2 regions of the Alkalihalobacillus phoenicis genome follow, and region 2 is predicted to be linked to the other one. Evidence: predicted binding sites of a transcription regulator. Region 2 holds the regulator's gene; the other holds the start of a gene.
The links. Region 2 encodes CtsR, which represses protease genes until heat stress. Its sites were predicted from a motif close to ATGGTCAATAAAGGTCAAACA; they were not measured.
Positions count from the first base shown of each region.

Region 1: clpP (ATP-dependent Clp endopeptidase proteolytic subunit ClpP) is a predicted target of CtsR. The motif match lies at 5,125-5,145, and genes of this name have one in related genera.

Region 1 covers NZ_CP154853.1:101,912-117,191, reverse strand. The annotation lists gene AA0017_RS00500 (ABC transporter substrate-binding protein) at 1-792, shown strand, start outside; gene AA0017_RS00495 (cache domain-containing sensor histidine kinase) at 881-2,695, shown strand; gene AA0017_RS00490 (response regulator transcription factor) at 2,670-4,226, shown strand; gene clpP (ATP-dependent Clp endopeptidase proteolytic subunit ClpP) at 5,216-5,797, shown strand; gene AA0017_RS00480 (HPr family phosphocarrier protein) at 6,389-6,643, opposite strand; gene whiA (DNA-binding protein WhiA) at 6,738-7,697, opposite strand; gene AA0017_RS00470 (gluconeogenesis factor YvcK family protein) at 7,794-8,747, opposite strand; gene rapZ (RNase adapter RapZ) at 8,744-9,640, opposite strand; gene AA0017_RS00460 (8-oxo-dGTP diphosphatase) at 9,835-10,302, opposite strand; gene AA0017_RS00455 (IS256 family transposase) at 11,016-12,176, opposite strand; gene trxB (thioredoxin-disulfide reductase) at 12,785-13,726, opposite strand; gene AA0017_RS00445 (tetratricopeptide repeat protein) at 13,830-14,891, opposite strand; gene hisIE (bifunctional phosphoribosyl-AMP cyclohydrolase/phosphoribosyl-ATP diphosphatase HisIE) at 15,147-15,280, opposite strand, start outside.
Region 2 covers NZ_CP154853.1:3,966,574-3,981,853, reverse strand. The annotation lists rRNA gene AA0017_RS18775 (23S ribosomal RNA) at 1-705, shown strand, start outside; rRNA gene rrf (5S ribosomal RNA) at 826-941, shown strand; gene AA0017_RS18765 (DUF418 domain-containing protein) at 1,248-2,441, shown strand; gene AA0017_RS18760 (CtsR family transcriptional regulator) at 2,660-3,133, shown strand; gene AA0017_RS18755 (UvrB/UvrC motif-containing protein) at 3,153-3,677, shown strand; gene AA0017_RS18750 (protein arginine kinase) at 3,682-4,758, shown strand; gene clpC (ATP-dependent protease ATP-binding subunit ClpC) at 4,777-7,218, shown strand; gene radA (DNA repair protein RadA) at 7,507-8,883, shown strand; gene disA (DNA integrity scanning diadenylate cyclase DisA) at 8,891-9,964, shown strand; gene AA0017_RS18730 (PIN/TRAM domain-containing protein) at 10,108-11,184, shown strand; gene ispD (2-C-methyl-D-erythritol 4-phosphate cytidylyltransferase) at 11,435-12,130, shown strand; gene ispF (2-C-methyl-D-erythritol 2,4-cyclodiphosphate synthase) at 12,123-12,605, shown strand; gene gltX (glutamate--tRNA ligase) at 12,842-14,296, shown strand; T-box leader at 14,351-14,579, shown strand; gene cysE (serine O-acetyltransferase) at 14,676-15,280, shown strand, end outside.

The DNA of each region.
Region 1 (15,280 bases), 1.0 Mb from region 2:
GCAGAAGCCGGCATCACGGAAGAGCCAACTACTTATTCTGAATTACTGGCTGCTGTTCAAAAACTAGAAGAAAATGACATTACGGCTTTCTCTGCTGGATATGCGGAGTGGTGGGTCATTGGTCAACATTTATTAAACATCCCATTTGCTGAACAAGACGATCCAGCTGCTTTTATTGATGCATTATCAGAAGGCACTGAAACGATGGCAAACAACCAGAAGTTTATTGATTTTCAACGTTTAGTTGATTTAGAAATTGAATATGGAAACTCAAATCCGCTAACGACCGATTATAATTCTCAAGTAACTTATTTTGCAACAGGTGAAACAGCCATGATTCAACAAGGAAACTGGATTGAAAATATGATTTATGAACTGAATCCAGAGATGAACATGGGCATTCTCCCTATTTCATTAGATGATAACGGTGATGCGAGATTACCAATTGGCGTTCCAAACAACTGGGCAGTTAATAAAAACTCTCCACATATTGAAGAAGCGAAATTACTATTAGACTGGATGGTATCTTCTGAAACAGGTCAACGCTTTATGACAGAAGAATTTGCTTTTATACCAGCCTTTGACCATATCGAACCAACAGGGTTAGGCGCATTAGGTGAAGTCATTTTAGAATATTCATCAGACGATCAAACATTACCTTGGAACTGGTTTAGATGGCCAGACGGTGCGAACCAAGACTTCGCTGCCATTATCCAAGAGTATGTAGCCGGTCAAATTGATTACGATACGGTTCTCGAAAGAATGGATTCCACTTGGCAAAATTTAAAATAATGGATCCGAATATCTTCTAACAAAATATATTTAGAAAGCATATCTATCTTAGGTATGCTTTCTACTTTATACTTAAAGATAGATTTAAATGTTGGAAGAGGTGTTCAAACTGAAATCTAGCATTCGGCAAAAATTAATTACTCTTTTATTATTATTTACGATTATTCCGTTCGGTGCCTCGATCGTGGTCACTTTTTTATATACAAAGGAATCATTAAAAGATCAGGCGATTGAGGAAAATGTCAATCTCCTTTATCAAGGGAAAGTCAACATCGATAGTTATGTAAAGGAACTTAATAATCTAACCTTATCTGTTTATAACAACCTTGAATTTATTAGCTATTTAAAGTCAGCTAACTTAAGAGAACAACCTATATCTGTTCGTTCCGTAAACCAAGTATTACAAACGATTTTGTACGCTGATCAAAGCATTGAATCCGTCGATTTATTTATTGAAAAGAACAGCCAATTTATTACCACTTCTAAACAATCTTCGGTCATTTATTCAGAACAACGAAAGGATTTGAATTTTTCCTTTTATGAGCAAGCAAGCGAAAGCCCTTTTAATCTATATATCAAACCGAATGAAGGGAAAAACCCCCATCATTCTTTTAGCTTACACCGCTCTTTACAAAACGTTCCATCTGAAGATATTCTCGCTTATATTTCCTTGCAAATTAACGGACGGAAGCTTGTTGAATTAAGTGAACATTTATATACAGAAGGGAATGAAGAACTTTTTATTGTCACGACCGAGGGCGATTTTGTTTATCAGTCCTCCCCAATATTAAACGAAAGAAAGGAACAAGATTGGATTTCCGAAGTGCTATTGCACGAACAAAAAAGTGGTGTTTTAGAGTGGTCTGAATCGAATGAACCGTTTGTCTTAATTTATGATACAATCGCTGAATCTCGCGGTGGCTGGAAGCTGATAAAAATCATTCCTGCGAGCACCTTATTCGAAAGTGCTTATAATGTAGCTTTTATTAATATCATTTTCGGAATGTTAGGGCTATTCTTAGTCATTGTCGCTACCTTATTTGTTTCCTTTAAAATTACAAACCCTTTAACCGTCCTAGTCAAAAATATAAATGAAGTCAAAAAAGGCAATATGAAAGTCCAATTCCACTCGCTTGGTAATGATGAAATCGGTGAACTTGGAGATAGTTTTAAATCAATGGTGAAAAAGATGGATCAGCTCATTAACCGTGAATATAAATTAGAAATCGAAAATAAAACGAATCAACTGAAAGTTTTACAGTCGCAAATTAATCCGCACTTCCTTTATAATGCCCTACAATCAATCGGGACACTGGCGTTAAAAAGTGATGCTCCTAAGGTTTATACACTCATTACCGATTTATCGAAAATCATGCGCTACAGCATTAATACATCTGAATCAATGGTGACCTTATCACAAGAGCTCGATTATCTTTCTTCTTATCTGCTTTTACAAAAACAACGCTTTGAAGATAAATTAGATTACTCGATTATTATTAAAAATGACGTCAAAGAGGTATATGTCCCGAAAATGATTTTACAACCACTCGTGGAAAACTACTTTAACCATGGCTTTGATAGCCACGAAGTCGTTGGAATCGTTTCTGTTACTTGTAATAAGCACAAAGATAAAATCGTGATCGAAATTCAAGATAATGGTCTTGGAGTTTCCGAAGAAAGATTAGAAATGATTAACACACAGCTGGCGACTAATCAAAATATGGTTAGCAATAGTGGAACAGGCATTGGCTTACAAAATGTGTATCGCCGTTTAAAGCTCTATTATGGCGAGCATACCGAGATGTCTTTAGAAAACATTCAAACTGGTGGATTTAACGTTCGAATCACATTACCAATCAAGATGGAGGGTGAGATTCTTGAAGGCGATCATAGTAGACGATGAGAGGCATGTTCGAGAAGGTTTGTTACTCCTAGCCAATTGGTCACGTTTTAAGATTGATACGATCTTACAAGCAGAAAATGGAGACGAAGCTCGTCAAATCATTACCACAGAAAAACCAGATATTATCTTTACGGATATGAGAATGCCAAAAACAAATGGTGTTGAGCTTCTTAAGTGGCTTAATCAATCTCATTTAAATGCGAAAACAATCGTAATAAGTGGTTATGATGACTTTGAATATATGAAAAATGCGATTAAATTTGGGAGCTTTGACTATTTATTAAAACCGATCGACCCAACTGAATTAAACGAGGTCTTGGCTCGAGCAGTCGATGAAGTTTTACAGCAGAAAAAGGCAAAAGAATTAGAGCAAGAAAAAGAAAAAGTCGTCAGCGAAATTCATCCTATTTATTGTGACAAATGGTTAACAAAGCTTGTAACGACAACAGAATGGACTCAAAGTGAACTCGATTTTTTTCAACGAGAATTTCAGCTCGACATCGAGTCCCAGCCATTAACCGTCGCGATTTTTTCGATGACGATGTTAAAATCTTTTATTTTTGAAGGGCATGGAGAGCTTGCGGTTACTGAACTTCTAGCAATCGCAAAACCGATTATGGACCGAGAACAAGCTGGGTACGTTTTTTCCCATTTAGAAAATGAGGAAGAACTTGTGTTTATTAGTCATTCTTCTCGGCAGCTAGAGTCCGCACTGACTCAAGTGAAAAGAGCGTTATGGAGTCGTTATCAAATAAAGCCACATTATGTAATTGGCCCAGCTCATACTCACCCAAAGGAAAGCTACCTTAAAGCCTCGACCAAATTAGCTTCCGATAATTTGATTAATAAAGAAATGGACTCACCGACAGCTCCTCATAAAAGAAAATGGCTTTTATTAGATTATAAAGATGAATTGAAGTGGACAATCGAAAGTGGGCATAAACAACAACTCGACCTTTTGCTTCATTCCATTTTTGAATCGATTGAAAAAAATCACAATATTACCTTACGTTTTCTGAAAAACTGGGAAAACCACTTTGATATTTTACGCTCTCACTGGCTACAAAAAGAAGAACTGCCCACACAACGTCAACTTTATTGGACCGGGGATGGGCGATTTTCCTTTCATCACTTTAAGCGCGAAAAAAGAGAGGACTTTTTCCAACTACTTGATTTAGTCGCAACACTTGGCGAGCAAGCACAAACGAATATGGGAAAGGTTGCTTCTTATATTGAGAGTCACTACCATTATGAAATTAGTTTGCAAGAAATCTCAGAGCATTTTTACCTAAGTAGAGAATACATTTCACGGAAGTTCAAACAGGAATTTAACCAAACGATTACCGATTATTTAATGAATTTCCGTATAAAAAAAGCGAAAGAGCTCTTAGCAAATCCAAACCTTAAAGTGTACGAAGTAGCCGAAGCAGTAGGTTATCAACATGATAAATACTTCGCAAAGGTCTTTAAACGTATCGTCGGTGTCACACCAAGTGATTACCGCCAAACCTATTATCAGAAACGAAGCTAAGGGTCCTATCGGTGATACGAGCCGCTATGGTTCCTTTGAGGCTTTGATTCAGGTGCTTTTGGAATCATTGGAGCTCTTTGGTTCCCTTTGCAGCTCTGATTCGCTTGCTTTTGGCTTCATTGAGGTCCTTTGATTCCCTTTGCGGCTCTGATTCGATTGCTTTGGGCTTCATTGACGCTCTTTGGTTCCCTTTGTGGATTCGATTCAATTGCTTTTGGCTTCATTGAGGTCCTTTGATTCCCTTTGCGGCTTTGATTCGATTGCTTTTGGCTTCATTGAGGTCCTTTGATTCCCTTTGCGGCTCTGATTCGCTCGCTTTTGGCATCATTGACGCTCTTGGATTCCCTTTGTGGCTTTGATTCGATTGCTTTTGGCTTCATTGAGGTCCTTTGATTCCCTTTGCGGCTCTTTTTCAATCGCTTTGGGCTTCATTGACGCTCTTGGATTCCCTTTGCGGCTCTGATTCGCTCACTTTTGGAATCAGTGACGCCCTTTGGTTCCCTTTGCGGCTCTGATTCGATCGCTTTTGGCATCATTGACCCCCTTTGATTCCCTTTGCGGCTTTGATTCGATTCCTTTTGGCATCAGTGACGCCCTTTGGTTCCCTTTGCAGCTCTGATTCGATCGCTTCGGGCTTCATTGGCGGCCTTTGATTCCCTTTGCGGCTTTTATTCGATCGCTTCGGGACTCATTGGCGGCCTTTGATTCCCTTTGCGGCTCGGCCAAAGCTCTCTTCTCTTTTGGCTTCATTCGGCTTCTATGATTCCTATTTCCCTTAGTTTTCTATCAAAAATGAAATTATGCTCGCTTTTTGGTTTCATTTTTTCTAAATTCGGCTATGCTGTAAGAAGGGATTTTAAAGAGTAATCATGAATAGTTATGATAAGGAGAGGTAAAACATTTGACCTTCTTTGACCTTTTAGGTATGATGTACATAAATCACCTCTACCAAATGAAACAGTTATTCAAATTTAAAGGAGGCTTTTCTTATGAATTTAATTCCTACAGTTATCGAACAAACAAATCGTGGTGAACGTGCCTATGACATTTATTCACGCCTTTTAAAAGATCGTATTATTATGTTAGGTTCCGCGATTGATGACAATGTCGCAAACTCAATCGTAGCACAGTTGCTATTCTTAAACGCTGAGGATCCAGACAAGGATATCTCACTTTATATTAATAGCCCTGGTGGTTCTATCACAGCTGGTATGGCCATTTACGATACAATGAATTTTATTAAACCAAAAGTTTCAACGATTTGTATCGGTATGGCTGCCTCAATGGGTGCATTCCTTCTTTCAGCAGGTGAAAAAGGCAAACGTTATGCTCTTCCAAACAGTGAAGTGATGATTCACCAACCATTAGGTGGAACACGTGGTCAAGCAACTGACATTGAAATCCATACTCGTCGTATTTTAGAAATGCGTCAAACATTAAACGAAATCTTAGCTGAACGAACTGGCCAGCCTTTAGAAGTAATCGAGCGTGATACAGATCGTGATAACTTCATGACAGCTGAAAAAGCAAAAGAATACGGCCTCATCGACGATATTATTAAATCAAGCTAATTGCTAGATAAAACTCTAGTTAATAAAAAACTTGTTTGATAAACAGCTACCAAACACTATCGTAAATGAACACCTTTTATTTAATAAAACGATTACTCACTCTTAAAGTGCGTAGTCGTTTTTTCATTTCTTGAAGATTCGTTTGCTTTCATTAGCTTTATTTGCTGCACATATCAAGATATCAAGCGTAGTCAAATAGGGATTGGCGGCGTTTCTCGGTCTTATTTACACATCACCCTCGGCCAAATGCGGATGGATGGCGTTTCTCACTCTAAATTACACACCACCCCCGACTTCCATCAGTGATTCGCAAATTATCCACAATAAAAACTCCTTTTTATAAAATTCTGCTCTTATTTGACTAAAACTTATACACAATCACTATAATATTCTGATAATTCTTATAATTATCCACATGTTTATGCACATTACCCCCAGTTTTTGTTTAAAATAGCTATGCGTCTTTATACTTATCCACACTCATAATAAAAAACACAGTCTACTGAATCAAGTCAGTAGCTGTGCTTTTTAAAACATAAGGTTCATACAAGTTGTCCAAATCTCTTAAAAATAAAATGATAAAATTAAATGCTATTCGCTTTCAACAAAATCGACTAAAGCTTCTAACGCTTCTTGTTCGTCATGTCCTTCACAAATTAAAGTCATTTCTGTTTTATGTCCAAGAGCTAAACTCATCAACCCCATAATACTTTTGGCATTAACCTTTTTATGTTCTTTTTCGATAAAAACATCAGCTGCAAAACGGTTAGCCTCCTGTACAAAGCGGGCCGCTGGACGGGCTTGTAATCCTGATTTCAATTGAACGATCACATTTTTTTGTACCATTCAACATCTCCTCCTTTATTAAAATAAAAATTAGGTGTTAACGGGCAGCTATTGTTTCCTCACTGCCCAGTCATACGAGTTAATAAAAAACGATTTATATTTTTTTAAATTCTACCTTATTTCCATTACGGATTTTATCAGCAATATCATCAATTTTTCTTAATCGATGGTTGACTCCTGACTTGCTGACCGTGCCACCATCAACCATTTCACCTAGTTCTTTCAGTGTAACATCTTGATGATTCATCCGTAAGATCGCCATTTCCCTTAATTTAGGTGGCAGATTTTCTAATCCATATTCTCGGTCAACTAAACGAATGTTTTCCACTTGACGAAGAGCTGCACCTACTGTTTTATTGAGGTTGGCAGTTTCACAGTTCACTAAGCGATTAACTGAGTTTCTCATATCCTTCATAATGCGGACATCCTCGAAATAAAGGAGCGCTTGATGGGCACCAATTATATTCAAAAACTCGGTAATTTTTTCACTTTCTTTCATATACGTAATGAACCCCTTCTTACGTTCCAATGTTTTGGCATTTAGATGATATTCGTTCATTAATTCACATAACGAATCATTATGTTCTTGATGAAACGAAAAGATTTCTAAATGATAAGAAGATGTTTCTGGGTGATTAATCGACCCACCCGCTAGAAAAGCTCCACGTAAATAAGCTCTTTTACAACATTCTTTTTTCAAAAGCTTTGAAGAAACCGCTCGATTAAAGGTCATTCCCTCACCAATAATATCAAGTACTTCTAATAATGCACGTGCCTGTTTAGATATCCGAACGAGGTAGACGTTGTTTTTCTTTAACCTCATTTTTTTTCGGACGAGTAGTTCTAAATATATATCAGGGTTTTGCCTTTTGATTAGTGTATAAATTCTTCTCGCAATTGCTGCATTTTCCGTTGTAATATCTAAACTAAATTGTTGATTACTAAAGGAAAGTGTACCATTCATACGAATTAAGGCAGCAAGTTCTGCTTGCACACAGCAATCATCACTTTCTAATTGGGTTAATTCTTTTTTTGTTGTGGCTGCGAAGGACATTATAATCACTCCTTTCAGCCGTGTAGACAATCGATATTCCTTTGCATGCAAGCAACGTTCTGCTTACAAAATTAAATGGAAGCACCCCACACGGATTTAATTATTTTCTCTTATTATATTTAACAACGCCTTTGATACTTTGACAGCATCATGGCGTAACACATCCTCATTCTCGATCACAAAATGATCACGAATCACTTTCACACCGCTTTGTTTTAATTTAAGCTCATCTACTTCAACAGGTGCTGCGTCTTCTAAAGCATACTTCTTTTTAACGCTTTCAGAAACAGGCGTACCATGGACAAGGATATGATCGACAACATTTTCACCACAATGACTTAAAATTCCCACTAGATGATCAGCCGCTGTGTAATGGTCTGTCTCCCCTTTTTGGGTCATAACATTTGAAATGTATACTTTTGGAGCGTTCGATTTCACAATCGTTTCAACAATACCTGGTACGAGTAAATTAGGCAAAACGCTCGTATAAAGACTACCTGGCCCTAAAACAATTAAATCTGCTCGTTTTAATTCTCGTAAACATTCAGATAATGCATATATTTTTTCAGGTGTGAGAAACACTCGCTTAATTCTTTTTCCAGATTTCGGAATGGTTGATTCTCCCGTTACAATTGAACCATCCTCCATTTCAGCATGGAGCACGACACTACGATTAGCAGCTGGTAATACTTTTCCTCTTACATTTAGTACTTTACTAATTTCTGAGATTCCATTGGCAAAATCACCTGTAATAGATGTCATACCAGCCAATAACAAGTTTCCTAAGGAATGACCAGAAAGTCCTTTTCCATTTTCAAAGCGATGTTGAAATAACTGTTCCACAAGCGGTTCTACTTCTGCTAGTGCTACAAGGACATTTCGAATATCACCAGGAGGAGGGACATCTAATTCTTTCCTTAAACGACCTGAACTTCCACCATCGTCAGCAACTGTCACGATCGCTGTAATATCGACTGGGAAAGTCTTTAAACCACGAAGCAAAACAGATAAACCAGTTCCACCACCAATGACCACTATTTTCTTATTCACTTAAGACGTCCCTTCCCCTTCTCGATATCTCGATGGCTAATTCGTGTGTCATATTCCTTGCTAAAATGTTTGCCAAAATACTCCGCTAATGTAACCGAACGGTGCTTCCCTCCTGTACAGCCAATTCCAATGACGACCTGACTTTTACCTTCTCTTTTATATTGAGGCAACATAAAATCAAGCAAGTCCTTTAATTTCTCAATTAATTGCTGGGTTTCACTCCACTTTAACACGTAGGATGAAACCTCTTCCTCTAAACCGGTTTTAGGTCTCATATGGTCTATATAATGAGGATTTGGTAAAAACCTGACATCGAATGTTAAATCAGAGTCAATCGGAATCCCATACTTAAATCCAAATGATACTACATTTACGACAAATGAAGAAGAATGCTCGGAAGAAAAGCTTTCAATGATTTTTTCACGAAGCTCAACTGGTTTTAAATCCGTCGTATCAATAATCTGCTGGGCTCGACCTTTCATTTCCTCTAATAGCTCTCGTTCCTCAGTAATTCCATTAAGTGGAAGTCCACCCTTAGAAAGTGGATGCGAACGTCTTGTTTCCTTATAACGTTGGACAAGCTTAGCATCCTTAGCATCTAAAAAGAGGATTTTCACATGTAAATTAACACTTGCTGATTGACTAATCGTATCAATTGTTTCAAATAATTGTTCAAAAAAAGCTTGGCTCCGTAAATCAATCACCAAAGCTACTTTCTCCATCTTTCCGTTTGCCCCTTCAATTAAATCAACAAACTTTGGTAACAAGGCAGGTGGAAGATTATCCACACAGAAATAGCCTAAGTCCTCAAAACTTTGAACAGCAACAGTTTTCCCCGCACCTGACATCCCTGTGATAATGACAATTTCGATCTCTTTTTTTTCAACCGTCATTTTAGCCCACCTTCTCTTTATCTTAGATTTTTTTCTAAAAATTTCGGAAAATAGGCAAAGCTGTTCTCTTTTTAACCTATTCTTCTTTCTGATATAAAAGTCTATAAAATGGCTCACCCTAAGAAAATCGTCTGGAAAACTCGATGAGCCCATGTTCCGAAAAGAATCGGTAAGACGACTTATTCTGATTTATTTTAGTTCGGATCAAGTCGATAAGATAGCAATTTAAAATCAGGTGTATAATGGAAGGTTGCATAAAGTACACCCTCTTTATTTAAAACATGGTCAATCACATATTGATCACCTGCTGCCATCGGTAAATCCTTAATAGTATTCTTCTGTGTCCATTGCAATTTCCCTTCTGGAGATTGCTTTAGCTGTTGTCCGTGATAACTAGAAGCAACGAAAGTAAACATCATCCATTCTGAAGTGATTCGATCGTTCTCAACTATCACCATGGAACTAACGGCCTTTAATTCCGCAGCTTCTACATGTAAGCCGGTTTCTTCACGGTATTCTCGCACGGCTGATTCTTTAATCGTTTCTCCAGCTTCCATCTTACCTCCTGGAGCTACCCACCAACCTCGCCTCGGCTTTTGTAGCAATAATACTTCTTCTTCGTTGACTAAGACGCAATTCGTTACCCTTTGCAATTGCTTCACCTCACGTTTCCATACTCTTTCATTATACATTCATTTTCAGTTCGTCACAATTGTTAGAGACCGATTCTCATTCGCCAAAAAATGTATAAATGTTAAAACCATGTAGGTATGGAATGGAAGGACCCATTTTATAAAGTTGTTTCTATAAAATTATCGCCGTTTGACTTGCTTGTGACACGGTTTTCCGCTCTTTTGGGACATGTGTGTGGAGCTTTTTTTACACTTTGTGCGTCGCTTCCGTTCATTTGCGACACTGATCCGGAGCTTTCTTACACACTTCACGTCGCTTCCGTTCATTTGCGACACGGTACCAGAGTTTTTTACACACTTCACGTCGCTTCCACTCTTTTACGACACGGCTCCATAGCTTTTTTACACACTTCACGTCGCTTCCACTCTTTTACGACACGGCTCCATAGCTTTTTTACACACTTCACGTCACTTCCACTCTTTTACGACACGGCTCCGTCGCTTTTTTACACACTTCACGTCGCTTCCTCTCTTTTACGACACGGCTCCAGAGTTTTCTTACACACTCCGCGTCGCTTCCGCTCTTTTACGACACGGCTCCAGTCCATTCTAGTCAAGTCCTTCATTCTGTGTAAATTATGGTTAGTAATGTTTTATGGTTTTTCTGAAGGAAGGGGGTACCCCCTTCCTTCAGAAAAACCTGTCGATTCTATTTTCGGTTCTTTTCACTTCTGTTTTCTCAATTAAGATAGGATGTTCTTTTGTGATTTACGCTCATCTAATTCTATAAGTAAAGCACCAATTAATCGGAATGCCGAGTTGTCATTTGGAAAGATTCGTATCACTTTTTCACGACGTCGTATTTCTTGATTTAAGCGTTCAAGTGAATTAGTTGAGCGAATATGACGTTGCCATTTAATCGGTTCGTTCAGGAATTGGATGGCATCTTCAAAACCTTCTTCGAGTTTCGTTAAGGTTTTTTGTAACTTACGACTTTCCTTATAGGTTACCAGAAATTTCTCTAATTTTTCTCTTGCCATCTCAGCGTCCAGTGAGTTAAATATATCTTTGATAATGGCTTTTTCGATTTCCATTCCTTTCTTTGGTAATTCACTAAATAAATTTCGTTTGAAATGAACGGTGCATCTTTGCCATGGAGTCCCTACAAACACAGTACTTATCGCTTTTTTGAGACCTTGGTGTGCATCTGAAATCATGAGTTTAGGTGACGCTAGCCCTCTTTGTTTCAAACTCTGCAGAAACTCTTTCCATGCTTCATAACTCTCTTGATGACTAACCATGAACCCGATGATTTCTTTCTTGTTTCGGTTCGTAAAACCTTGGGCAATATAAACAGCCTTAGACACGACCTTTTGGTGCTCTCTTACTTTTATATACATCGCATCCACAGATACATAAGGGTAATACACCACGTTCAATGGGCGGGTTGACCATTCCCTGACAACGGGATCTAACTTTTCCGTCATCGATGATACAAAGGACTTTGATACGTTTTGACCACAAAGTTGTTCGACGATATGCGTTACTTTACGTGTAGAGACCCCTTGAATGACCATCTCCATCATGCTTAATACCAAGCTTTGTTCAACCCTTGAATACCGCTCAAATAGGCTTGGAGAAAATTCTCCACTACGTGTCCTCGGAACTTTTAGAGTAATTTTCCCTGAACTTAAAATTAACTCACGCTCATAATATCCATTTCTATAATCGACTCGACTTTCTATCCGCTCATAGGATGAGGCTCTTAAATAATCATCCTGCTCTTTCTTCATAATTTCATTAAAAACTAATACAATAGCTGCTTTTGTAATTTCATCTAGATTCGAATGATTGATTTTCCCTGTTAAACTTTCCAAATTTAGGTTAAACTGTACTTGGGTCATCTTTTTCCTCCTGGTTTTGTTTTTTAGCGGTAAAAAACATTCTAACCAAAGGGAATTAAGATGAACCCTTTTTCTTTTTACACAATTATACGGACTTAATCTCCATTCTTACACACTTCACGTCGCTTCCTCTCACTTACGACACGGCTCCAGTCCATTCTTACACAATTCATGTCGTTTCCACTCACTTACGACGCCATTTCGACACTTTTTCCACATTCCCTGTCCCTATCTGTCTTGAACTTGCCACAACAGCCCTACTCGGTTTCAACATTCTATAAACCAAGTAAGGCTAAAGACAAAAAACCCGTCAATTGACGAGTGAAAGGCGATTGTTTATCCACCTGGAGCATTTTAAATTTTAAACCCTAAATCAGCTTCATCCGTCCCCTTTTTATTACTCTATATACTCTTTTAAAACAAAAAAAGGCACGGGACCGTTGCCCGTGCAAAAATTATATAAAAAAGGGGGTCAATTACTTATTTATATATTAACCGTTTATTATTTCATGACTGTTACAGAAGCATTAAGACCGAATTACGGTTTGAAAAGATTTCACTTTTCCTGTAGGCCCTTTTTTATAAAAATATCCTAGAAATTAATTATATTATTTCACTTTCTCCTCTAATGTTTCTAAATAGTGCTGAACTTGTTGGGCAGCTATACTTCCGTCTCCCGTTGCTGTCACAATTTGACGAAGGCTTTTTTCACGAACATCCCCAGCAGCAAAAATACCTGGCACTTCTGTTTCCATATCTTCATTTGTCACGATATAACCTTCTTCATTTAAAACGCCAAGGTTTTTCACGCTTTTGTTTAAAGGTAACATGCCGATATAAACAAATACTCCATCTGTTTTGAAGTCTTTTACTTCGCCTGTTTTTGTGTTTTCAATCGTTACACTTGAGACTTTTCCATTTTCACCGTTCACTTCATTCACAACATGATCCCAAATGAATTCAATTTTGTCATTGTTAAACGCACGATCTTGTAAAATCTTTTGAGCACGTAATTGGTCACGACGGTGAATAATGGTTACTTTTGAAGCGAACCTAGTTAAATAAACCGCTTCTTCTACTGCTGAATCGCCACCACCGATAACGACTAATTCACGTTGTTTAAAAAAGGCCCCGTCACAGACGGCACAATAAGAAACACCTCGACCACTGTACTCTTTTTCACCTGGAATTCCTAATTTTTTATATTCTGCTCCAGTCGTCACGATGACGGCACGAGTTCTATATTCTTTGCTTCCAGCTTTCACTAGCTTAACATCGCCTTCATCAACGATTTCTTGAATATCGCCATAAGCATATTCGGCACCGAACTTTTTCGCATGCTCGAACATTTTAGTTGAAAGCTCTGGTCCAAGAATATGGTCAAAACCAGGATAGTTTTCAACCTCTTCCGTATTCGCCATTTGACCACCTGGAACACCACGTTCAATCATAACAGTACTTAAGTTAGCACGCGACGTATATACAGCAGCCGTCATTCCAGCTGGACCAGCACCTGCAATAATCACATCATAAATTTTTTCTTCACTCATTCGATCACTCCCTATTTCCTTAACCTCATTATATCTAAATTCATCGTATCGAAATGGCCTTCAAAAGTCTATTATCCTGCTCATATTAACCATTGCCGAATCATTAATAGGATTCCCAAGGGTGATAAACCCAATCATTGACTGAGAGTTCTTCTTTTTTTAGATTTGCTAACATCATTGTGGCTTGCTCATGCCCTAACGAAGCCGATTTTTTTAAATATCGAATCGCTTTTGTCCGTTCATCTGTGTTGGCTAATGCGACCGCATAACAAAATAACCATTGCGGACTATCATTATAAAAACTATCCGCCATCCTCTCAAATCTTTCTTTCACATCATCATATTCACCTGCTGCACATAACACTTCCGCAACAAATAAATAATTCTCATAATCAATCGGATACACAATTCGGATCGGTTGTAAGAAAGGTTCCGCCTGCTCTTTTTCGCCTCTTTGAAGAAAAAATAAAGCCAAATTCGCACGTACAAATAAATTACTTTCATCCTCTTTTAAAACATGGGAAGAAATTTGAAAAGCTCTTTCATCACCCGTTCGGAAAAAAGCCTCTGCTAAATGGTTAAAAGCCGCCCAATGAGATGGGTGCTTCTTTGTAATTTCTTCTAAAACCGGAATGGCTGCCTGGAAATTACCATTTTTTAAATCATTACGAGCTTTTTCATGCTCGATCAGAAAGTCATCATTTGCCTCATAATCGATATCATTCTCATTCCATAAAGAAATATCCTCATACTCGACTTCTAATAAATCCAATAGATCTTTTGCATCCTGAAAAAACTGTCCGTCAGGATTAAATTGTATATATCGTTCCGCCGCTCCTTGTGCCTTATCAAACAGACCTAAATAAGCGTAGTTATTAGCCATAAAAAAATAACAGTCACTTTGGCCGTCTTCACCATGCTCCGCTAAAACGTTTCGCAAGATTTCATTCGACTCTTCATAATGACCCATTTCTGATAAGACAGCCGCTAACTGAACGTGAAAAACAGGCTCCTGATTCGTCAGCTTTACTGCCCGCTGAAAAAGTTTAACAGCCCGTTGTAAATGTTTTTTTCGATAGGCAATTAGGCCTCTTTGAAAGAAATAATCACCATTTCTTATAAAAGGTATGACCTTTTTTCCTTCATTCTGAGGAGTTAATTCCATGAAGCACTTGACCTCCAGTGTTGATTCATTGCTCCAATTATACTATATCACCGGAGCTTTCGACACATTTTTTCAGGAATTATAAAAATGGATATTTATACAGTTTGAATGGGGCTTTTTCAGTGGTAAAAGTGGTGGTTGACGGGGGTACTCAGCTTAATTTACATATCATCCACGCCCAAATACCGTAAACAAATCAACTTCCAACTCCAAATAAAAAAACACTACCTAAGTAGTGTTTCTTTGCTCTGCACTCTAACTCCCGCTATGTCGTTCTTCTAATACAGATAACACTTCATCAATTGGTAATTTTTGTTCGCGCAATAGAACGAGCAAGTGGTATAACAAGTCCGCTACTTCCCATTTCAATTCTTCTGGATCACGGTTTT
Region 2 (15,280 bases):
CTAACCTCGGACCGTGATCCGGTTCAGGGACAGTGTCAGGTGGGCAGTTTGACTGGGGCGGTCGCCTCCTAAACAGTAACGGAGGCGCCCAAAGGTTCCCTCAGAATGGTTGGAAATCATTCGTAGAGTGCAAAGGCAAAAGGGAGCTTGACTGCGAGACCTACAAGTCGAGCAGGGACGAAAGTCGGGCTTAGTGATCCGGTGGTTCCGCATGGAAGGGCCATCGCTCAACGGATAAAAGCTACCCTGGGGATAACAGGCTTATCTCCCCCAAGAGTCCACATCGACGGGGAGGTTTGGCACCTCGATGTCGGCTCATCGCATCCTGGGGCTGAAGTAGGTCCCAAGGGTTGGGCTGTTCGCCCATTAAAGCGGTACGCGAGCTGGGTTCAGAACGTCGTGAGACAGTTCGGTCCCTATCCGTCGCGGGCGCAGGAAATTTGAGAGGAGCTGTCCTTAGTACGAGAGGACCGGGATGGACACACCGCTGGTGTACCAGTTGTTCCGCCAGGAGCATCGCTGGGTAGCTACGTGTGGAAGGGATAAGTGCTGAAAGCATCTAAGCATGAAGCCCCCCTCAAGATGAGATTTCCCATGGAGTTAATCCAGTAAGACCCCTTAGAGATGATGAGGTTGATAGGTCTGGTGTGGAAGCGTGGCGACACGTGGAGCTGACAGATACTAATCGGTCGAGGACTTATCCATTATTATTCTTGACATCATGTTTTATCGATTATCTAGTTTTGAGAGAATCCTCTCAACAATTCAATAGACATCACGTCTATTTGACGAAGAGACCCTTCATAGGGGATCGGACGTCAAAAGTCTGGTGGCGATAGCGAAGAGGTCACACCCGTTCCCATGCCGAACACGGCCGTTAAGCTCTTCAGCGCCGATGGTAGTTGGGGGCTTCCCCCTGCAAGAGTAGGACGTTGCCAGGCAGATAAAGCACATTCCAATAGGGATGTGCTTTTTTTATGCATAAAGAGAACGCTCAGGCGCTGAAGAGTTCTGCCTCGACTAAAACAATAAATTAGGGGGATGAGAACTAAAAGAAACCATATTAAAAGATAAAATCAGCCTTCAGACTGAGCCAATTAGAAAATTTTATAGACTATAATTATAAGTAGAAAAGATCGAAAATTGAATAATTTATATTTTCTGATCAATGCAAATTTGGAAAGATGTTGTTGATAAAAGCAAATTAAATAGTAAAGTTTATATCGGAAAGGGAAAATATTCTAACCATGTTGATAAAAAATCTTAATACTAGAATAGATTCATTAGATATCATAAGAGGTATCGCTTTATTTGGAATTTTATTAGTAAATATGCCTTTGTTTCAAACACCAAAATTAATAGCTGATCTTAATTTTGTAACCTTTCCATTATCAACTACTGATCAGTGGCTGCGAATATTATTAGATGTATTTATTGAAACAAAGTTCTTTTCGATCTTTTCAATATTATTTGGTTTAGGCTTTTATATATTTATGAAAAACGGGGAAGAAAAGGGAAAACCTTATGTTAGGATGTATGTTCGAAGATTACTTTTCCTAGCGATAATAGGGTTCATTCATATTATTTTACTATGGTATGGAGATATTTTGCTTACATACGCATTAGCGGGTTTTCTTCTAATCATTTTTTATAAACAAAGCTCCAAAGCTTTGCTTATTACATGGTGGGTTCTTACGGTAGTTTTAATAAGTCTGTTATCATTGAATTTCTTTGCATCTCCAGTGGAAGTAGAGAAAGAATTACTCGTTTTACAAGCAGAGGGTACTGAAAAGGTAGAGCGGGCGATTGACTATTACCAGGATTCGAACTATATGGAGTGGATAAAGTATCGATTTCATCATGAGTTTATACCGATTTTAGAGAATTTACCCTTTTCTATCTTATCAGCTTTTTATATGTTTCTTGTTGGACTTTATATTGGTAAACGAAATCTCATTAGTAATTTCCAGACGAATAAACGTTTTCTTAAGTATGTCTGGTGGATTACTTTAATTATTAGTTTGCCGATTTCAATTTTTATTGTTTTATTACACTTAGATTTGTTTAACTTGGGTGTTTTGACTCATATCTATTTACAAACTATGATAACGATTAGTGGGCTAAGTGTATCCTTGTTTTATCTTACTAGCTTATTATTCCTACTGCAACATAGGTTTTGGGCAAAGAGCCTAAGTCCATTTAAGTATGTTGGCCGTATGGCTTTAACTAATTATTTAATACAGTCTATAATAGGAATTTCAATTTTTGTGGGTGCTGGGTTGTTTGGTGAAATCAATCTAAGAATAGGAATAGGGCTGAGTGTCATGATCTTCTCTCTTCAGCTTATCAATAGTTATGTATGGTTAAAATACTTTCAATATGGACCGTTAGAATGGTTATGGCGTTCCTTTACTTATGGGAAGTTACAGCGTTTAAAGTAATTGCATAGTTAGCCAAAAAACCAGTTATTTAGTAATTACTGGTTTTTTTGTTATGTAGAGTTGTTAAAGAATGTTTCCAAAAACGTATGGCTATACTAGGTGGTGTAAGTTTGTTGCACTTTTTTTGGCTGTTGCTTATAATGTACATATAGTCAAAGATAGTCAAAGTCAAAAAATGTAGGTTTATGTCAATTGTTGTATAGAGGGGAGGGGTGAAGTTGAAAAATATTTCAGATATTATTGAGGGCTATTTAAAGAAAATTCTCTTAAATAGTGATGGAGATATTGTCGAAATAAAGCGAAGTGAGTTGGCTCGTCAATTTCAATGTGTACCTTCCCAAATTAATTATGTGATCGGCACTCGTTTTACGATTGAAAAAGGGTATTTAGTTGAAAGTAAACGAGGGGGCGGCGGTTATATTAGAATCATTAAAGTCCGTCCTCATAACGAGATGGCCTTGTTTGATCAAATTATTCAATTAATTGGTAGAGGGATTGATCAGCAAGCGGCTGAAAATATCATTATTCGTTTGTATGAAGAGCAGGCGATTACCAAAAGAGAAAGTAACTTAATGTTAAGTGTTATGGAGAGAACGAATTTTCAGACGTCGATTCAACATAGAGATGAAATTCGGGCTAATTTATTAAGGGCGATGCTAAACACATTAAAGTATATTGATACCGAAGACTGATGTGAGGTGGTGATGAGTGGTGAAGTGCCAAGATTGTCAAGAAAGACCGGCTACATTACATTTTACGAAGATTATTAACGGTGAAAAAACAGAATTCCATATATGTGAGCAATGTGCTCGTGAAAAAGGGGAGCAATTCCCTGGAACGAATAGCTTCTCTATTCATCAATTATTATCAGGATTATTAAATTTTGAGCAACCTGTACAAGGGAAGGCAGCCCAGATTCATAATTTAACTTGTGAAAACTGTGGGATGACTTATGAGCAGTTTACAAGAATCGGTAGGTTTGGATGTGCGAATTGTTACGAAAGCTTTCAAAGCAAATTAGAGCCTATTTTAAAAAGGGTTCATAGCGGCAACAAAGCACATACAGGGAAAATACCTAATCGAATTGGTGGAAGTATTCAGCTTAAACGAAAAATCAATGCATTAAAAGAAGAGATGAAAAAACATATTGAACATGAAGAGTTTGAACAGGCAGCCCATATTCGTGATGAAATGAAAAAAATAACGGCCCAATTAAATAATCAAGAGGAGGGATGAGCTAATGTCACTCCAACGTTTTATTTCTGAAGCCATTAGTCCTTGGATGAAAGAGTCTGGATGTGAATCTGAAATTGTGTTAAGCAGTAGAATGCGCTTAGCGAGAAACTTAAAGCAATTTAAATTTCCTTTATTAGCGTCGACAGAAGAGTCTCACGCGATTGTGAAGTATGTGGAGCAGGCATTACAAGAGAAAGAAAATGAAAAAATTGGTCCTGTTGAGCTTTTATTAATGGATGAACTACGGGTAAATGAAAAGCGAGTCCTTGTAGAAAAACATTTGATCAGTCCTAGTTTAGCGGAACAATCTAAGTGTGGAGCCGTATTATTAAGTGAAGATGAATCGGTAAGTATTATGTTGAATGAAGAGGATCATCTTCGAATACAATGTTTATTTCCTGGGTTTCAGCTATTAAAGGGGTTAGAAACGGCAAGTTCTATCGATGATTGGTTGGAAGGGCAATTAACTTATGCATTTGACGAGACACATGGTTATTTAACGAGTTGCCCAACAAATGTAGGGACAGGGTTACGAGCATCTGTGATGATGCACTTACCGGCTTTAGCTATGACCCAACAATTAAATAGAATTTTACCAGCAATTAATCAATTAGGTTTAGTTGTTAGAGGAATTTATGGGGAAGGTAGCGAAGCTTTAGGTAACCTATTTCAAGTTTCCAATCAGTTGACGTTAGGAAAATCCGAAAAAGATATCGTGGAAGACTTACGGGGAGTCGTTTTACAACTGATCCATCAGGAGAAATCGGCTCGGCAGTATTTAATGGAAAATTCTAAGCTTCAGCTTGAAGATCGAGTTTATCGCTCATATGGGATTTTATCTAATAGCCGGATCATAGAATCTAAAGAAGCAACCCAACGATTATCAGATGTCAGATTAGGAATTGATTTAGGGTTAATCGAAGGGATTTCAGGGAATATACTCAACGAGTTAATGATTTTAACCCAACCCGGCTTCTTACAACAGTTTGCAGGGGATGTATTGAATGCTGATCAACGTGATGAGCGGCGAGCAGCATTAATACGCGAGCGATTATTGTTAGAGGAAAAGACAGATAATTAATGATGGAGGTGGACGTCAATGATGTTTGGACGTTTTACAGAGCGAGCACAGAAAGTATTAGCATTGGCACAAGAAGAAGCGATTCGCTTAGGGCACAATAATATTGGCACAGAGCATATTCTTCTTGGATTAATTCGTGAGGGAGAAGGAATTGCGGCAAAGGCCTTACAAGCTTTAGGGTTAGGTTCTGAAAAAATCCAAAAAGAAGTTGAGACTTTAATTGGCAAAGGCCAAGAAGGGTCCAAAACGATACATTATACACCTCGTGCGAAAAAAGTAATTGAATTATCGATGGATGAAGCTCGTAAGCTTGGTCATTCCTATGTTGGCACGGAGCATATCTTATTAGGGTTAATCCGTGAAGGCGAAGGGGTAGCAGCGCGAGTTTTAAATAATTTAGGAGTGAGCTTAAATAAAGCCCGTCAGCAAGTACTACAGCTATTAGGTAGTAACGAAGTAGGGAGCTCCTCTCAGCAAAGTGGGGCAGCAAGTCATGCAAGCACGCCTACTTTAGACAGTTTAGCCCGTGATTTAACGGCGATTGCACGAGAAGACGCATTAGACCCTGTTATCGGTCGTAGCAAAGAAATTGAGCGAGTGATTCAAGTTCTGAGCCGCCGTACCAAAAACAACCCCGTTTTAATTGGGGAGCCAGGTGTCGGTAAAACGGCGATTGCAGAAGGGTTAGCTCAATCGATTATTGCCAATGAAGTACCTGAGACGCTACGAAATAAACGAGTAATGACTCTTGATATGGGTACGGTTGTGGCGGGAACAAAATACCGTGGTGAGTTTGAAGACCGTTTGAAAAAAGTCATGGATGAAATTCGCCAAGCAGGCAATGTCATTTTATTCATTGATGAGCTTCATACATTAATCGGGGCTGGTGGGGCAGAAGGAGCGATTGATGCTTCCAATATTTTAAAACCTTCTTTAGCCCGTGGAGAATTACAATGTATTGGGGCCACGACTTTAGATGAGTATCGTAAATATATTGAAAAGGATGCGGCTCTTGAGCGCCGTTTCCAACCAATTCAAGTAAATGAACCAACTCTGGAAGAATCGATTCAAATTTTAACCGGATTGAGGGACCGTTATGAGGCCCACCATCGTGTGACGATTACAGATGATGCGATTTCTGAAGCTGTAAAACTATCAGATCGTTATATTACGGATCGTTTTTTACCAGATAAAGCGATTGATTTAATTGACGAAGCGGCATCGAAAGTGCGTTTACGTTCTTATACAGCACCACCTAACTTAAAAGAGTTAGAGCAAAGATTAGAAGAGACTCGTAAAGAAAAAGATGCTGCGGTTCAAAGCCAAGAGTTTGAGAAGGCTGCTTCATTAAGAGATTCTGAGCAACGTTTACGAGAAGAAGTCGATGAAATGAAAAATGAATGGAAGAAAAAGCAAGGCCAAGAAAATACAGAAGTAGTTGTCGATGATATCGCACAAGTTGTAGCGAGCTGGACAGGAGTACCTGTTTCGAAATTAGCTGAGGAAGAAACGGAGCGCTTACTACGAATGGAAGAAATTCTTCATGGTCGTGTGGTTGGGCAAGAAGAAGCAGTTGTTTCTATTTCAAAAGCCGTACGCCGTGCGAGAGCCGGGCTTAAAGATCCAAAACGACCGATTGGTTCCTTTATTTTCTTAGGGCCAACAGGAGTCGGAAAAACCGAATTAGCCCGTGCCGTTGCTGAAACACTGTTTGGTGATGAGGATTCTGTCATTCGAATTGATATGTCTGAGTATATGGAAAAACATGCGACAAGTCGTTTGGTTGGTTCTCCTCCTGGATATGTAGGTCATGAGGAAGGTGGCCAATTAACGGAGAAGGTTCGTCGTAAGCCTTATTCGGTTATCTTGTTAGATGAAATTGAAAAAGCCCACCCTGAAGTATTCAACATCTTGTTGCAAGTACTTGAGGATGGACGTTTAACGGATTCAAAAGGTCGTACAGTTGATTTTAGAAACACAGCGATTATTATGACTTCAAACGTTGGAGCAAGTGCTTTAAAACGTAATAAATACCTTGGCTTTGCGATTGAAAGTGAAGGTCAAGAGTATAAGGATATGAAAGATAAAGTAATGGGTGAATTAAAACGTAGCTTCCGTCCAGAATTTTTGAACCGTATCGACGAAATTATTGTTTTCCACTCATTAGAGAAAAAACATGTCCGTGAAATTACAAATTTAATGGCCGAACAATTAAAGAAACGTCTTTATGAACAAGGCATTGAATTAGAATTAACGGAAAAAGCATTAGATAAAATTACCGATATTGGCTATGACCCAGAGTACGGGGCCCGTCCATTACGTCGTGCCTTACAAAAACAAGTGGAAGATCGTCTTTCAGAAGAGCTTCTAAAAGGAACGATTTCTAAAGGGCAAAAAGCGGTAATTGATGTGAAGGATGATGCCTTATACGTTGTCACAAAAGAGGACGCAAAGGTTTAACAAGTAAATAGGTGGAGTCGAAAAAGTCGATTGGTTCAGTGAATGATAAGTGTGCATCAGTGAAAGAATAATAGCCCTAGTGTTCACTCACCTAAAGATGTACAAAAGTTATAATAAAAGCCAGGGGCTGTCATAATCTCCTGGCTTTTTGCCATAGACTAAAAGGTGTCATACATGATATTCGTTAAAAAGTAACATCATATGTAAAAAGAGTTATATATTGAACTTTTTTATAAAAATCTTTGCTACAATAAAGGCAAGTAATGTGCAAGGAAGTAGGTTGATTAAGTGGCAAAGAAGAAAACTAAATTTGTTTGTCAAGAATGTGGGTATGAATCGGCAAAATGGATGGGGAAATGTCCTGGTTGCCAAGGTTGGAATACGATGGTGGAAGAGTTTGACCAAACGGCAAAGCCCTCTAGTAGAAGCTATGTAACGTCGGCCAATCTAGGAACGGCAAAACCACAATCAATTACCAAAGTTGAAAGTGAAAAGGAACCTAGAATTAATACGACGATGGTGGAACTAAATCGAGTTCTAGGAGGAGGAGTCGTTCCTGGTTCACTTGTTTTAGTTGGGGGAGACCCGGGTATTGGTAAGTCAACCCTCCTTTTACAGCTTTCATCAAAATTAGCCGAACATAATCAGAGGGTTTTATATATATCGGGTGAGGAGTCGGTCAAGCAAACGAAGCTTAGGGCTGACAGATTGAATCTTAGCACAGCAGAATTATATGTATTAGCAGAGACTGATATTAGTTTTATTGAAAAAGCCATTGATGAGGTGAATCCAGTTTTAGTCGTCATTGACTCGATTCAAACGGTTTATCAAGAGGAAATTGCTTCAGCCCCGGGAAGTGTAGCCCAAGTTCGAGAATGTACAGCCGCATTTATGAAAATTGCTAAAACAAGAGGCATTTCTATTTTTATTGTCGGTCATGTTACGAAACAAGGTTCAATTGCGGGTCCGAAGTTGTTAGAACATATGGTGGATTCCGTGCTCTATTTCGAAGGGGAGCGACACCATACGTATCGAATTTTAAGAGCAGTCAAAAATCGTTTCGGTTCGACGAATGAGATGGGCATTTTTGAAATGAAGGAGCTCGGTTTAGAGGAAGTGTTAAACCCTTCTGAAATCTTTCTTGAAGAACGTTCCCAAGGGGTAGCAGGCTCAATTGTCGTTGCATCGATGGAAGGTACACGTCCTGTGTTAGTCGAGTTACAGGCTTTAATAAGCCCGACAAGCTTTGGGAATCCAAGAAGGATGGCAACAGGAATTGACCATAATCGTGTTTCTTTATTAATGGCTGTGTTAGAAAAAAGAGTTGGGTTATTATTACAAAATCAGGATGCCTATTTAAATGTTGCTGGTGGGGTCAGGTTAGATGAGCCGGCCATTGATTTAGCGGTAGCAATTAGCATTGCGTCTAGTTTCCGTAATCAAGTCACAAATCCTATGGATGTTGCCATTGGCGAGATAGGGCTAACGGGTGAGATAAGAAGGGTTTCGAGGATTGAACAACGAGTGAATGAAGCGGCCAAATTAGGTTTTAAACGAGCGATCATCCCAGAAAAAAATATCGGTGGATGGAGTGTTCCAAAAGGTATCAAAGTGATTGGAGTTTCAACATTAGAAGAAGCATTGGATGCAGTGTTAGGAGGGTAATTGGAGAATGGATGAGCGCAAGAAGGGAGATTTTATTCAAGGTGTCTTAAGACTTGTTGCACCAGGGACGGCGTTAAGAGCAGGAATTGATAATGTGTTAAGGGCGAACACAGGAGGTCTAATTGTTCTTGGTTATAACAACGAAATGATGAATATTGTGGATGGTGGTTTTTTTATCAATTGTGACTTCTCACCTGCTTATTTGTATGAATTAGCTAAAATGGATGGAGCCATCATATTAAATGAGGATGGGACGAGAATTTTATATGCTAATACACAGCTTGTTCCAAACAACGGAATTGAATCGAATGAAACTGGGATTCGCCACCGAACAGCAGAGCGTGTCGCTAAACAAACAGGGAATTTAGTGATTTCAATTTCGCAAAGACGAAATGTTATTACGTTGTATCAAGGTGAAAACCGTTATTCTTTAAAGGATATTGGTGTGATTTTAACGAAAGCAAATCAAGCAGTACAAACACTTGAGAAATATAAAGTTGTTTTAGATCAAGGCATTACAAATTTAGGGGCTCTAGAATTTGAACAACTTGTCACATTTCAAGAAGTGATTCAAGTGATCCATCGTGTTCAAATGGTTTTGAGAATCAAACGTGAAATTATTAATTATGTGAATGAATTAGGGGATGAAGGTCGCCTTATTACGATGCAGTTAAATGAGTTAGTATCAAATATTGAAAAAGAGGCTATTTACTTATTAAAGGATTATGTGAAAGAAAAGAAAACGGATGTCTATGACACGTTGCGTGAATTAACGAAAGTCGAATCACCCGAGTTACTAGACGATAACGAGATTGTCAAAACATTGGGTTATAGTCGAATGGCTAATGTGCAAGAGCAATCTGTTATGCCAAGAGGTTATCGAATTCTCCATCGAATTCCGCGCTTGCCTACACTCATTATTGAAAATTTGATCGATAAATACGGCGATTTGGCTAATATTATGTTTGCAAGTATTGATGAATTAGATGAAGTAGAAGGAATTGGGGAAGCAAGGGCTAAAATGATTAAAAATGGCTTAAATCGCATTCAAGAACAGTTGTTCGTTGACCGCCATATCTAATATTGAAGTGGCGTGATTTCCTTAAAAATGATGTCCTTTTCAAGAAAAAATGCCGATAAAGATGGAATTTTATGTGAAATGCAGTTTGCTAGGTTTTGATTTATGAAACTTGTCTATAATAGTTACAAGGAGGTGAAAAAGAAGTGTTGAGAAGGATAATTCAATTATGTTTTATATTAGTTGGTGGAACGTTAGGTTTTATCTATATCCCTGAAGTTATTCAATTATTGGATTTAGGTTCTGGTTGGGTGGCATCCCCATACGTAGGCGTCGTCATTGGTGCATTGCTATTATTTATAATTAGTTTATGGTTAGCCGATCATTTTGTTGGGTTTATTAAAGTTCTTGAAGAAGCAATTGTTAAAGCACCTGTAACAGACGTTCTTTTTGGTACGATGGGGTTAATTATTGGACTTATTGTGGCATTTCTTATTCCATTAAATGCAGTGGAAATCCCTGTAATTAGCACGATACTTCCAATCTTTCTAACGCTTTTGTTAGGGTATCTTGGGTTCCAAATTGGCTTTAAAAAACGTGATGAACTTGTTCAAGTTTTTACGGTGACAAAGCAGCTAGGTAAAGATAAGAAAAAAGATGATACGAAGACAGACTCTGATCTTAAAATATTGGATACCAGTGTCATTATCGATGGACGTATTGCCGATATTTGCAAAACTCGTTTTCTAGAGGGCACTTTAGTGATTCCTGGTTTTGTTCTAGAAGAATTACAACATATCGCTGATTCTTCTGATGTTTTAAAACGCAATCGAGGTCGTAGAGGTTTAGATATATTAAATAAAATTCAAAAAGAACTCCCTATCAATGTTGAAATTTATGAAGGGGATTTTGAAGAGATTCATGAAGTGGATAGCAAGTTAGTGAAATTAGCGAAGATCACTTCGGGTATTGTAGTGACAAACGACTTTAACTTAAATAAAGTGTGTGAGCTTCAAGGTGTATCAGTGCTAAATATAAATGATTTAGCAAATGCTGTTAAGCCAGTTGTTCTTCCTGGAGAAGAGTTAAATGTTCAAGTCATTAAAGACGGAAAAGAGCATCATCAAGGTGTTGCTTATTTAGATGATGGAACGATGATTGTTGTAGAAGGCGGAAGAGACTTTATTAGTAAACATATCGATGTAATCGTGACGAGCGTTTTACAAACGAGTGCGGGTCGTATGATTTTTGCTAAGCCTAAAGTATTGGAAAAAGCTCTATAAAAAGAGTCACAATAGAGTAGGGCTAACAAGATAAGTCTTATAATAAAGTAGGTGAGAAGCCCAGTGTGCTTTTTCATCTACTTTTTTTGATGGTTTTTATTGGATAATGATTACGTTCGTCAAACAAGTGAATATTTGGAGGCTGCAGGTTATTGTTACGAGCCATTTTTAGCAAGTAAGGTTTATTAAATCAATTTTTTCGTAATCATGCTAAAATAAGAGCAAGAAAATGTGAAATGGAGAGAATGTAATGAGGTATAGTCTCATTCTTTTGGCAGCTGGTCAGGGGAAACGGATGAAAGCAGGAAAGAATAAGTTATTAATTGAACTGCAAAATCGTCCACTTTTGTTACATACGTTGACGCTTTTTGAAGAAGATCCATGGTGTGATGAAGTCGTTTTGGTCGCTCATCAGGGTGAAGTAGAGCTTCTAGCCGATTTAATTGATGGGGATTGTTACGAAAAAACAAAAAAGATTATTCCTGGTGGGGCAGAGCGGCAAGATAGTGTAAAATGTGGATTAGATGAGATTGAAGATGGGAAAATGGTTTTAATCCATGATGGGGCAAGGCCATTTGTGAAGCGAACCGTTATTCATGAATTAGTCGAAACGGCCGCAAAGGATGGGGCGGCGATTGTAGCTGTTCCAGTAAAAGATACGATTAAAAAAGTCGAAAATCAACAAGTAGTAGACACACTCGAACGTTCAGAGTTATGGTCTGTCCAAACACCACAAGCTTTTCAAGTTGATTTAATCAAACAAGCCCACAACAAGGCATTTATAGAAAAGAAGTTAGGAACGGATGATGCGAGTCTTGTTGAATGGTATGGCAAGCCAGTAACAATTGTGGAAGGTGACTATTTTAATATAAAAATTACGACACAAGAAGATCTATTATTTGCTGAAGCAATCATTGGAATGGAAGTGAGGAATGAAGATGTTTAGAATAGGGCAAGGTTTTGATGTACATCAATTAGTAGAAGATAGACCACTTATTATAGGTGGGATTACGATTCCTTATGAACTAGGTTTATTAGGGCATTCAGATGCTGATGTTTTACTACATACAATTGCGGATGCTGCACTTGGGGCGATTGGGGAAGGTGACATCGGCAAACATTTCCCAGATACATCAGCAGAATTTAAAGATGCCGATTCAGCGAAGTTATTAATCGATGTATGGCAAATCGTGAAGGAAAAAGGGTATGAGCTAGGCAATTTAGATTGTACGATTATTGCTCAACGACCAAAGATGGCTCCTCACATTGAGTCAATGAGACATCGAATCGCTGAACTACTGGAGGCCGGTGTTTCGCAAATCAATGTAAAGGCGACAACGACAGAAAAACTTGGGTTTACAGGCCGTGGTGAAGGAATTGCTTCACAAGCCGTCATTTTATTACAAGCAAAACAAGGGTAAAATAGTTAGTGCTAAAAGGGTAAGGAAGAAAGATGTTATCCAATGCTTCGCTTCGGTTGCGCTCCGCGGAACGCGTAGGGTATGCAGCTTGAGGAGTAAGCTAAAGTGTCGACTGTTTTTCAGCCGCCTCTAAAGAAAGATCGACACTTGACGATTGCCCTTTAGTTGGTGCTAAAATAAGAAAAGTAAAATGAGTACATGTTGCTCATATAATTAGAAACGGAGAGTGTAGAAAGATGACAAAAGATATTCGCGTACGTTTTGCCCCAAGTCCGACTGGGCATTTACATATTGGTGGTGCACGCTCAGCCCTATTTAACTATTTATATGCGAAAAATCAAGGTGGACAATTCATTTTAAGAATTGAAGATACCGATCAAGCAAGAAATGTGGATAGTGCGACGGAGAAGTTATTGGAGAGCTTAAAGTGGCTTGGTATTCATTGGGATGAGAGCATTGATGTAGGGGGCCCTTATGGTCCTTATCGAAGCATGGAGCGTACGGACATTTATCAAGAGTATTTAGAAAAATTACTTGCTAAAGGCAATGCTTATTACTGTTATATGACGGAAGAGGAATTACAAGCAGAGCGCGAAGCACAGCTTGCTAAAGGTGAAACGCCAAAATACAGCGGACGCGATCGTGATTTAACCGACGAACAAAGAAAAGCTTATGAAGAGAAAGGGTTAAAACCAGTCATTCGTTTCCGTGTTCCTGAAGGAAAAGTGATTAAAATTGAAGATGCCGTTCGTGGTGACGTTTCCTTTGAATCAGACGGAATTGGTGATTTTGTTATTGCCCGTAAAGATGGCGTACCAATGTATAATTTTGCGGTTGTTATCGATGATTATTTGATGAAAATTACCCATGTCATTCGTGGAGAAGAACATTTATCGAATACACCACGCCAAGTATTATTGTATGAAGCGTTAGGCTGGGAAGCCCCAACCTTTGCCCATGCTTCCTTAATTCTAAATGCTGATAGACAAAAAATGAGTAAACGTGATGAGTCAATTATTCAATTTGTTGAACAATATAAAGACCTTGGGTATCGTCCAGATGCGATCGTTAATTTCCTTGCTTTACTTGGCTGGTCTCCAGTTGGTGAAGAAGAAATTTTCTCATTAGAAGATCTTGAGAAGCAATTTAGCCTAGAGCGTGTCTTGAAATCACCAGCCGTCTTTGATACAGATAAATTAGCTTGGATGAATAATCAGTATATGAAAAAAGCTGATTTGGATGAAGTTCTAGAACTGACTGTGCCCCATTTAGTGAAAGCTGGTCGTCTTCCTGAGGCGATGAGCACTGAACAAGCTCAGTGGGTGAAACGTCTTGTCGGACTTTATCAAGAGCAACTTCACTATGGTGCTGAAATTGTAGAGTTGACAGAGTTGTTCTTTAAAGAGGAAATTGAGTATAATGAAGAAGCACAAGCTGTTCTTGATGAAGAGCAAGTTCCAGAAGTGATGCAAGCCTTTTTAAATGAGTTGGAACAATTAGAGGAATTTGTGGCTGCGAATATTAAGAGTTCGATCAAAGCAACCCAAAAAGCGACTGGGCAAAAAGGAAAAAAATTATTTATGCCAATTCGTGTCGCTACAACAGGTCAAACACATGGTCGTGAGCTTGATGATTCGATTGAACTTCTTGGCAAAGAAATAGTTGTAGCAAGATTGAAAAAATTAGTATAACATTGAATCAAAATGACATAGACTGTGATGATATGTCATTCTAGATTTTAATAGAACAACGTGTTGAGAGGGAAAAGTAAGAAGTCTTTTCTAACTTGAAAGAGAGAATCACCAATGGCTGAAAGTGATTTAAGTAGAAGCTTCTGAACATGCACCCTTGAGCCTTTTCTTGAAATGAAGTAGGGAAAAGCGTGTTGCGACGTTATACGCAAAGTTGAGAAAAATAATGCCGGAGATGTGGCATTATTGAAACAGAGTGGAACCGCGCGTTAGCGCCTCTGTGCACGAAATTGTGCATAGAGGTGCTTTTTGACTTTTAGAGGAGATAAGCGTCATCAAATAAACTAAACGCTTTGCTTATAATGGGGGATGAGTGGAGATGAAAAAAAAGTTTCAAACTCTATTAAATGATATAGATGTTGTTTTTGACCAAGATCCTGCCGCACGTAGTCGGTTTGAAGTAGTTTTCACTTATTCAGGAGTCCATGCGATTTGGATGCATCGTTTCGCTCACTGGCTATGGAAGAAAAAGTTTTATTTCATTGGTCGGTTGTTATCACAATTGAATCGTTTTATTACGGGGGTTGAAATTCATCCAGGAGCAGTCATTGGGCAACGAGTATTCATTGATCACGGTATGGGAGTTGTGATTGGCGAAACATGTGAAATTGGAAATAACGTCACCATTTATCAAGGTGTGACTTTAGGTGGTACAGGGAAAGAAAAAGGGAAGCGTCATCCAACTGTAGAGGATGGAGTGCTCATTGCCTCTGGCGCTAAAGTTCTTGGTTCTTTTACAATCGGAGAGAATGCACGAATTGGGGCTGGCTCAGTTGTGCTTAATGAAGTGCCGGCGAATTCAACAGTTGTGGGGATCCCAGGTAAGATTGTTGTTCAAGATGGAATCAAGGTCGAGAAAAGCTTAAATCATCATATGCTGCCAGACCCAGTCGCGGATAAATTGAAAGAGTTAGAAGACGAAAT